One region of the Arthrobacter sp. 10T416 genome, then DNA from elsewhere that is predicted to be linked to it. Evidence: riboswitches for the same ligand, from Rfam matches in the RefSeq annotation. Region 1 holds a riboswitch; the other holds the start of a gene.
What was found. Region 1 has a riboswitch for cyclic di-AMP ahead of AC1DBE_RS06650 (M23 family metallopeptidase). Riboswitches for the same ligand answer to the same signal wherever they lie in the genome.

Region 1 (4,236 bases):
GGTCCGTCCGGCGGCGAAGTCGAGTCCGCCGTTGCTGTTCAGCCACCGAACCTGCGCGTCAAGGGTCACCAGCGTGGCAAGCGCGGGGGTGTTATAGGTCTGGTTGAGCCGGGAGTTATCGATCGCCGTCTGAAGGTCCAGGAAGTCCGGGATCCAGCGGCCGCCGGCCTTGACCCGGGCGGCGCGCTCCAGCGCGGCCGGGGAGAACAGCCCAAGCCACAGGCCGCCGTCGGACGCGAAGTTCTTCTGCGGGGCAAAGTAGTAGACATCGGCCTCGGCGGCGTCCAAGTCCAGGCCGCCGGCCGCGGACGTGGCGTCCACCAGCACCAGCGCGTCCCCGTCCACTCCGGCCACACGTTTGACCGGCGCCGCGACCCCGGTGGAGGTCTCATTCTGCGGCCAGGCGTAGACGTCGACGCCGGCCTCGGCCTGCGCTTCGGGGCGGGTGCCGGGCGCCGAGGTAATGATCGACGATTCGGCGAGGAAAGGGGCCTTGTTCGTGGCGGCGGCAAACTTCGAACCGAATTCGCCGAACGAGAGGTGCTGCGCCTTGTTCTCCACCAGGCCGAAGCTGGCGATGTCCCAGAACGCGGTGGAACCGCCGACGCCGAGGATCACCTCGTAGCCGTCGGGGGCGCGGAAGAAGTCGCTGAGGCCGCTCCGGACCGAGCCCACCAGGTCCTTCACGGGCGCCTGCCGGTGCGAGGTGCCCAGCAGCGTAGCCGACGCCGCGGTAAGGGCCTCGATCTGTTCCGGCCGGACCTTCGAGGGGCCGGCGCCAAACCGGCCGTCCTGTGGCAGCAGGTTCGCGGGGATGGTGATGCTGGTGTCGCTCACAGTGGCTCCAATTGTCGGCTGGGTGCGTGGCGTGGCTGGGCGGGTCCGGCGCCGGGGCGGCCGTGACGCTATTTATTCTGCCCGACGGCCCTGCGCGGGCGGGAAATTGTCCCGTCATAGTCCGGTCACTGAGACGCGGCGGCAGGGGTCGGTCGCGGCCGGGCAGCGCTGGCAGCGAATTATCCGGAGTAATTCAAAATAGGCTAGGCTGAACGTGACGTACGCCGGATCCAGCCAGGGCGCATCCTGCAGGCTGTACGGTGGGAAAGACGCAAGGACGGCGCTCGAGGAGCTGAGCTGAATGACGGATCTGATCGATACCACCGAGATGTATCTCCGGACCATCCTGGAACTTGAAGAAGAGAACATCGTCGCCCTCCGCGCCCGCATCGCCGAACGTCTCCGCCACTCCGGCCCCACCGTTTCCCAGACCGTTGGCCGCATGGAGCGCGACGGCCTGGTGGTTGTTTCCGGCGACCGGCACCTTGAACTCACGGAAACGGGACGGAAACGCGCCATCGAGGTTATGCGCAAGCACCGCCTCGCCGAACGCCTGCTCGCCGATGTCATCGGCCTGGACTGGGCCTACGTCCACGAGGAAGCGTGCCGGTGGGAGCACGTGATGAGTGAGCGCGTCGAGCGCCGGATCTTCGAAATGCTGGACCACCCCACCGTGTCCCCCTACGGAAACCCGATCCCCGGACTTGCCGACCTCGGCGGCCTCCCGGCGCCCGAGCGCGGAAGTGGAGTGGTCAACCTCCTTGACGCCATGGCAGGCTACGGTGCCGACTCGCGGATCACCGTCAGCCGCCTGGCCGAGCCCATCCAGGTGGAGCCGGAGCTGCTGGTCCAGCTCGATGAAGGCGGAATCCGTCCCGGCGCCCGGGTATCGCTGGAACGGGTAGGGGAGTACATCTCGGTGCGCGTTCCGGACATCGAAGGGGCCCTCGAACTGCCCCCCGAGGTCGCGGCCCACGTCTTCGTTACGCTGGGGTAACTACGTCCCTCCGGACGCCCGCGGGGACGCCGGATAGTTATGCACAGGCCGGATAACGGAATTATTACCGTGTCCCTTAATCGCCTATAGTTGATGACTAGCACCGATACACAAGCGTTATCTGATCCGGAGCCGAGCTCTGCCAGCGGATCAGTAGGCGATTCACCTTTCTGGCAGAGGCGGGGGAACCACTAACGGCTGCTGAACCAGCAGCCTTGGGGTGAAGTCCGCTAGCGGCAAGCGCTTTCGCAGGAATGTCCCTGGACACCCCTGCGCCTCAATGCTTGCACCGGCGGACCGGGTCTTTGAACTCTCTGACCCGAATCCGACAGCTAACTTCGCAGGCTTTCCAGAGAGGAACCTTCTTGACCATCCAGACCGTCAGGGGCCGCCGTCGTGCGACCGGTCCCGCTCCGGAGCCGCGCCCGGCCGCCGTCGTACACGACGAGCGCCCGCGCGATGCGCGCCGCGACGAACGCCGCGGCAGACGCAGCCCGTTCCGGCAGGTGACCGACTTTGCCGCCGTCAGCGGTGTCGGGCAGAAAGCCGGCATTGCCCTGGCTGCCACCGGTCTGGTCCTCACCGTTGCCGTGCCGGCCACCGGCCCCGCGATGGCCACCGACACGGCCCGGTCCGGTTCCGTTTCCGCCGCGGCACAGCCGGAAGTCAAGGCCGCAGCAGCCGCAATCAACTTCAACCGCACCGCCGTGACCACCAAGGGCGATCCGGACAGCAAGCTCAAGCAGCTGCTCAGCGCCCAGTCGGCCGGCTCCATCACCCGGGCAGCGTCGGCAGGCAGCCTGGGCGCGCCGCTGGACGTGATGGTCACCGCTTCACCCTTCGGCTACCGCATCAGCCCCATCACCGGGGCCGTCGGCGAGTTCCACCGCGGCCAGGACTATGTCGCCCAGTGCGGCACGGCCGTGCACGCCGCGGCGAGCGGCACCGTTACCTTTTCCGGTTGGCACCCCTACGGGGGCGGCAACCGCATCGTGATCGACCATGGCAATGGCCTGGAGACCACGTACAACCACTTGTCGTCATCCAATGTCCACGTAGGCCAGCAGGTCTCACGCGGAGATGTCGTGGCGATGAGCGGGACCACCGGCGCCTCGACCGGCTGCCACCTCCACTTCGAGGTGATGGTTAATGGGGAAGTCGTTGACCCGCTGGGCTGGCTTTAGCCAACCCGAGGGACCACTCGCATTTCTGTGACACGCCGTGATCTGAATGTGACATTGAGTCCCAACTGCTGTACCGTATGAAGCACGCCAACTTCTCCGAAGTTGGCGCTCTTGAGTGGATTGCCTAACTCTGCCACCGCTCAAGGTCCGTTCGCATCACATCGTCTGGCAGGGGCGGGGGAACCAATTTTGGTCTTCGCAAGAAGACCTAGGGGTTAAGTCGCAAAGCTTCCCAGGAAGCAGCGCGGCCGGGTGACTCCCATCCGAATCCGACAGCTCACCTCGTAGGCATTGGGAGAGGCTACTTTCGTGTCTTCACGCCACAATGCTGCGCGTTCTCGCGCCAGCGAGGCTCAGATGAGCCCGCTGAACTCCATGCTCCGTGCTGCCCTTGCCGGCGCCCGGACTGGATCAGTAAACGCAGTTCCCGCTTTTGGCGCGTCTTCGCAGTACACCCTTCGCTAAGAAACCCGTTTCGGGGCGATCCGGCGTACCCCCAAGATGCCGGAGCGTCCTCAGTCCCGCCTGTCAAGCGCGCGGACACAAGGATCACGAAAGAGAGAACTAAATGACTACTCGTGCAAACATTGCACGCCACCGCGCGGAGGTCACCAAGACCAACTCGCTGGCTGTCATTGCTAAGGCCGTCGGCGACAACGCCGGTGGTATGGGTCGCCAGGCCGCGGTTATCGCTGCTGCCTCCGGCCTGGTACTGACCAGCGGTATCGCAGCCAACGCTGCCGAGACCAATGTTCAGCGCGAATCGACCTCCGCTTCCGCCACGGAAGTACAGTCCAACGCACCGGCCACCATCTCTGCGGCCTCCAGCATCGCCATCTCCTACGAGAAGCCGGCAGTCACCACCGCACCGGCCCCCTTTGTTGAGGAAGCCAAGCCGGTTGTCAACGTGCAGGAAGCCGGAACCACCACGGGTACCGGCACTGGCACCGCGGTCACCGCATCGCTGGACGCGAAGGCACCGGCCGCCGTCAGCGGCATGGGCGCCTCGATCGCCGCCGCTGCCTACGCACAGATCGGTGTGTCCCAGGACTGCACCATGCTGGTGACCAACGCGCTGGCCGCAGTGGGCGTCCACTACCACGGCTGGCCGGCTGGCTACCTCTCCCTGGGCCGCACCGTGAGCGCCGCTGAGGCTCAGCCGGGCGACCTCGCCTACTACCAGAACGGCGGCATGGGCATGGCCCACATCGCTGTTTA
Region 2 (4,236 bases), on a different contig from region 1:
GCGGGTGAATCCGCCTACCAGAGCGTCACGTTCAAGCCCACGGCGGTCGGCCAGGCCGGAACCGCGGACACCTACTACCTGATTACCGCCGACGACGGGCAGGGCGCGCAGAAGGTCATGCTCACCGGGGCCGGCGTCGATGACCCCATCGCCCTGAAGGCCTACCAGACCGGCGCCGGCGACCCGAGGTCGGTTTTGGGCAGGTCGCTGACCCTGGAGTACCCGGTCGGGGCAGGAAAGTGCCAGGACTACGTCAAGGGCGTCATCTGCTGGTCCCAGGCCACCGGGGCGCACTGGGTGGGCGGCGCCATCTACGCCCGCTACAAGGCCATGGGCGGGGCCGCCGGAATCCTCGGGTTCCCGACCACTGACCAGCTGACCACCCCGGACACGATCGGCCGGTACGGCCACTTCTCCGGCTCGGGCGGGGCCTCGATCTACTGGTCACCCGCCACCGGGGCGCACTACATTGTGGGGGTCATCCGGGCCAAGTGGACGGCGATGGGCCGGGAGCGCGGCCCGCTCGGTTATCCGACGCAGGACGAGACCCGCACCCCGGACGGGCTGGGACGCTACAACCACTTCGCCGGCTCGTCCGGATCGTCCATCTACTGGACCGCGAAGACAGGCGCCCACTTTGTCCTGGGCGCGATCCGCGGCCGCTGGACTGCCCTGGGCAGGGAAAGCGGACGGCTCGGGTACCCCACCACGGATGAGTACGCGGTCACCGTCGGCCGGGCCTCGGACTTCCAGCGGGGCCGGCTGACCTGGAACCGGACAACCAGGCTGGTCACCGGCTGAGACGGGCCACGGCCGCCGCGCGGCGCACCGCAGCGGCGGCACACCCCGGCGGCGGCACGACAGAATGGACCCATGAGCGAAGCCGGTGAATTCATTGACTCGGCCCTGCAGCGGGAGGGCTCGTGGCAGCGGGCGGAGGAGGCCCGGGCCCGTTTCGGGACCGGGCTGGCAAGCTACGGTTCATCCGTCGGGGCCATCCGGGGAACGGTCCGGGACGCACTGCGGCGGTACCGGAACCTAAGCCATGACGACATCACCGCCCTCTGCTCGGAACTGTGGGAGGCGCCCGTCTTCGAGCGCCGGTTCGCCGCCGTCGTCCTGCTCCAGTCCCGCCTTCCGGTGCTGGATAACTCGGACCTGACCCGGATCGAAGGTTTCCTGCGGACCGCGCGCCTGCGCGAGCTGGCCGATCCGCTGGCGACCGACGTCGTCGGGCCGCTCACCGCAGGCCTCGCCGGCCAGAACCGTTCCCGCGCGGAGGCCGTGCTGGGCCGCTGGCTGCAGGATCCGGACGATTGGCTGCGGCGGGCCGCCCTGCTGGCCCCGCTCCGCGGGCTCCGGGCCGGGGACGGCGACTGGGACCGCTGGCAGCGGCAGGCGGGGCTGGCCCGGACGGGGACCGCGGACGACGCCGGGCTGGTCCGGGAAGCAGTCGAAACGGGCGGTACGGAAAAGGCGAAGAGCGGTTACGTGCCGGGCCGGCGCTCCACCACGGCGTAGGCTTTCCCGTCCAGGAACTGCCAGTCCGTGACCACCATAAACCCCAGCGCGTCCACCCGGTCGTTCAGGACGTGCACATCGAAGCCCCCGTCACGCGGCTCGGCGTCCCAGGTGCCGACATGGATCTCGGTTCCTTCCAGGACCAGCAATTCGGTGTTGACATCAAAATCCTCCCGGGGCTGGTCGCTCAGCTGGCAGATTGCCACACAGGGACTGGTCATGTTCGGGCCTCCGCTCCGGGAACGCTGGATGCCTTCATCCTATGCGCGGCGGGGCACCCGGACGTAGGAAAATTTTGCCGCCACAACACGGTCCCGTTACCTGAATGTGACAATCCGGCGCGGAGTCGTTACCGTTGATGGGTGCCTGTTTGTATCCGATACGGGCGCTCCCGAGCCGATTGCCTAACTCTGCCGCGGCCCGGGATCCGAATGCAACCATCTGGCAGAGACGGGGAAACCACTTTCGACCTGCGCTCTTAGCGGGTCTTGGGGTGAAGCCGCACAGCGTCCGTTTCAGACGGGCCCGCGGCCGGGTGCCTCCCATCCGAATCCGACAGCTCACCTCGCAGGCATTGGGAGAGGCAACATTCATGTCTTCAAGCATTACTTCTGCGCGCCATCGCTCCGACGCAACCGCCGGGCGGGGTTCAGCATTCTCGGTCAAGTCCGGCACCATCGGCCGCCAGGCCGCGGTGATCTTCGCAGCCTCCGGCCTGGTCCTCACCAGCGGCATGGCCGCCAACGCCGCCACCGCACCGGCCGAGCGTGACGCCGCCCCGGCATCCTCCGTGGACGTCGGCAGCAAGGTTTCGGCGCCCGTCTCGGCGGACTCCGCCGTGCGCATCAGCTTCGACCGCCCGGCAGTCGCCACCACGCCGGCACCCGTCATCGAACAGCCGAAGCCCGTGGCTGCGGCACCGGCTCCCGCCGCCGTCCCCGCCCCTGTGGTTGCCCAGGCTCCGGCCGCACCCCAGATCACGGTCCAGGCAAAGGCTGCAGTCGCACCTGCCCCGGCAGCCGGCGGAGTCAACGCCGCGATGCTCTCGGCCGCCTACAGCCAGATCGGTATCACCCAGGACTGCACCGCCATGGTCGAAAAGGCCCTGGGCGCAGCCGGCATCCCGGTGGGCGACCTTGGTCCGCAGCAGTTCATGAACTACGGCAAGGTTGTCAGCACCCCGCAGCCTGGCGACATGATCGTCCAGTCCGGCCACGTGGCCATCTACGCCGGCGACGGCCAGGCCATCAGTGGTGGCATGAACGGCAGCAACCAGACCATCAAGCACCCCCTGTCGTGGCTCACCGCCACCGGCAGCGTGACGTTCGTCCGCGCCGGCGCCTAATTACCGCGCAAGGCCTCTTTCCAAGGCCGGCGGCCGGTTGCCCTCGGGCACCCGGCCGCCGGCCTTTTGGTGTTTTGAACGCCTAGCTGCCGTACCGCAGCAGGACCACGCCGTTGCCGAACCTGCGGGTTTCAGCGAGGGCCATTGCCGTCCTGCCCTCCGCAGGCTTGAACAACGGCTTACCCCGGCCCAGCAGGACGGGATGGACAAAGATCCAGTACTCGTCGATCAGTCCGTGCCGGCGGAAAGTGTCTGCAAGTTCCGCGCCGCCGAGCGCCAGGTCCCCGCCGGGCTCGGCCTTGAGCGCCAGCACCTCCTCCGCAACGACGTCGCGCACCACCGTGGTGTTCCAGCCGGCTTCCCGGAGGGTCCGGGAGTAGACGATTTTCGGCATGTCACGCCAGATCCGGGCAAACTCGACCTCCCGCGGTGAGCTGTCCGGGTCCTGGTCCGCCGTCGGCCAGTAGTCGGCCATCAGCTGGTAGGTGACCCGGCCATCCAGGAACGCCCCCATGGTGCTTAGCTGGTCGTTAAAGTAGCCGTGGAGTTCGTCATCGACCATGTGCCAGCCAATGTCGCCGTCCGGTCCCTCGAAGAAGCCGTCCAGGGAAACCTGCATCGCTACGATGATCTTCCGCATGGCCCGAGCGTACCCGTGGCCCCGCCGCCACGGGAAGGGCCGTGCGGGTGGTGCCTAGTCCGGTAATTTGGCGTAGGCGGCCGCACTCAGGAACTCAACCCCGACGAACGGATCGCCGCCTTCAACCCAGGCGTCGTGGCCCGGCGGAATGGTGTAGGAGTCGCCGGCGGCGATGTCGATCCGGCCGCCGTCGGTGGTCTCGACAGTCAGCTTGCCAGACACGCAGAAGCCAACGTGGCTGTTCTGGCAGGAATCAGTGTTCACCACGGGTTTGATGCATTCGGACCAGCGCCATCCCGGCTCGAAACTCAGCCGGCCGATGGTGTAGTCGCCGACCGACACGATGTCGATCTCGCTCTTGTCCGGCCGGCGCTTTTCATCAGGGGAATTGTGGGATTTTACTTGCAGCTGGGTGACAACGTTGGTGGACATTGCACTCCCTCTTTTCGCTCAGGGAATTTAACTGCTTACGGAGCCAAGAATCCTCGGTTGGCCGCCGGTTGTCGATACACCTTTCCTAGAAGCTGGAGGAGCTCCCGGAACCGGAAAAACTGCCGCCCGAGCCGCCGTATCCCGTGGTGCTTCCGCCCCGGGCTGAGCTGACGCTGGAAACCCCGGTGCTGAGCCCAGTATTAAAGGTGGGGACCGAGAAAAAGTAGTACGACGGATACACCGTGCCCAGGATGCTTGGCTCGTAACTGCGCCGTTGCTTCTTCCCCGTTCCTTCCTG

Region 2: another riboswitch for cyclic di-AMP. It lies ahead of AC1DBE_RS02430 (NlpC/P60 family protein); the one in region 1 lies ahead of AC1DBE_RS06650 (M23 family metallopeptidase).

What each region holds. Positions count from the first base shown of each region.
Region 1 covers NZ_JBFTHI010000004.1:46,707-50,942, forward strand. Annotated here, with positions in the region: gene serC (phosphoserine transaminase) at 1-837, opposite strand, end outside; gene AC1DBE_RS06645 (iron-dependent transcriptional repressor DtxR) at 1,139-1,834, shown strand; cyclic di-AMP (ydaO/yuaA leader) riboswitch at 1,980-2,196, shown strand; gene AC1DBE_RS06650 (M23 family metallopeptidase) at 2,200-3,018, shown strand; cyclic di-AMP (ydaO/yuaA leader) riboswitch at 3,146-3,323, shown strand; gene AC1DBE_RS06655 (NlpC/P60 family protein) at 3,587-4,236, shown strand, end outside.
Region 2 covers NZ_JBFTHI010000001.1:531,426-535,661, reverse strand. Annotated here, with positions in the region: gene AC1DBE_RS02445 (Ig-like domain-containing protein) at 1-801, shown strand, start outside; gene AC1DBE_RS02440 (DNA alkylation repair protein) at 874-1,521, shown strand; gene AC1DBE_RS02435 (hypothetical protein) at 1,488-1,742, opposite strand; cyclic di-AMP (ydaO/yuaA leader) riboswitch at 1,944-2,109, shown strand; gene AC1DBE_RS02430 (NlpC/P60 family protein) at 2,114-2,866, shown strand; gene AC1DBE_RS02425 (dihydrofolate reductase family protein) at 2,949-3,506, opposite strand; gene AC1DBE_RS02420 (cupin domain-containing protein) at 3,561-3,938, opposite strand; gene AC1DBE_RS02415 (DUF5129 domain-containing protein) at 4,024-4,236, opposite strand, start outside.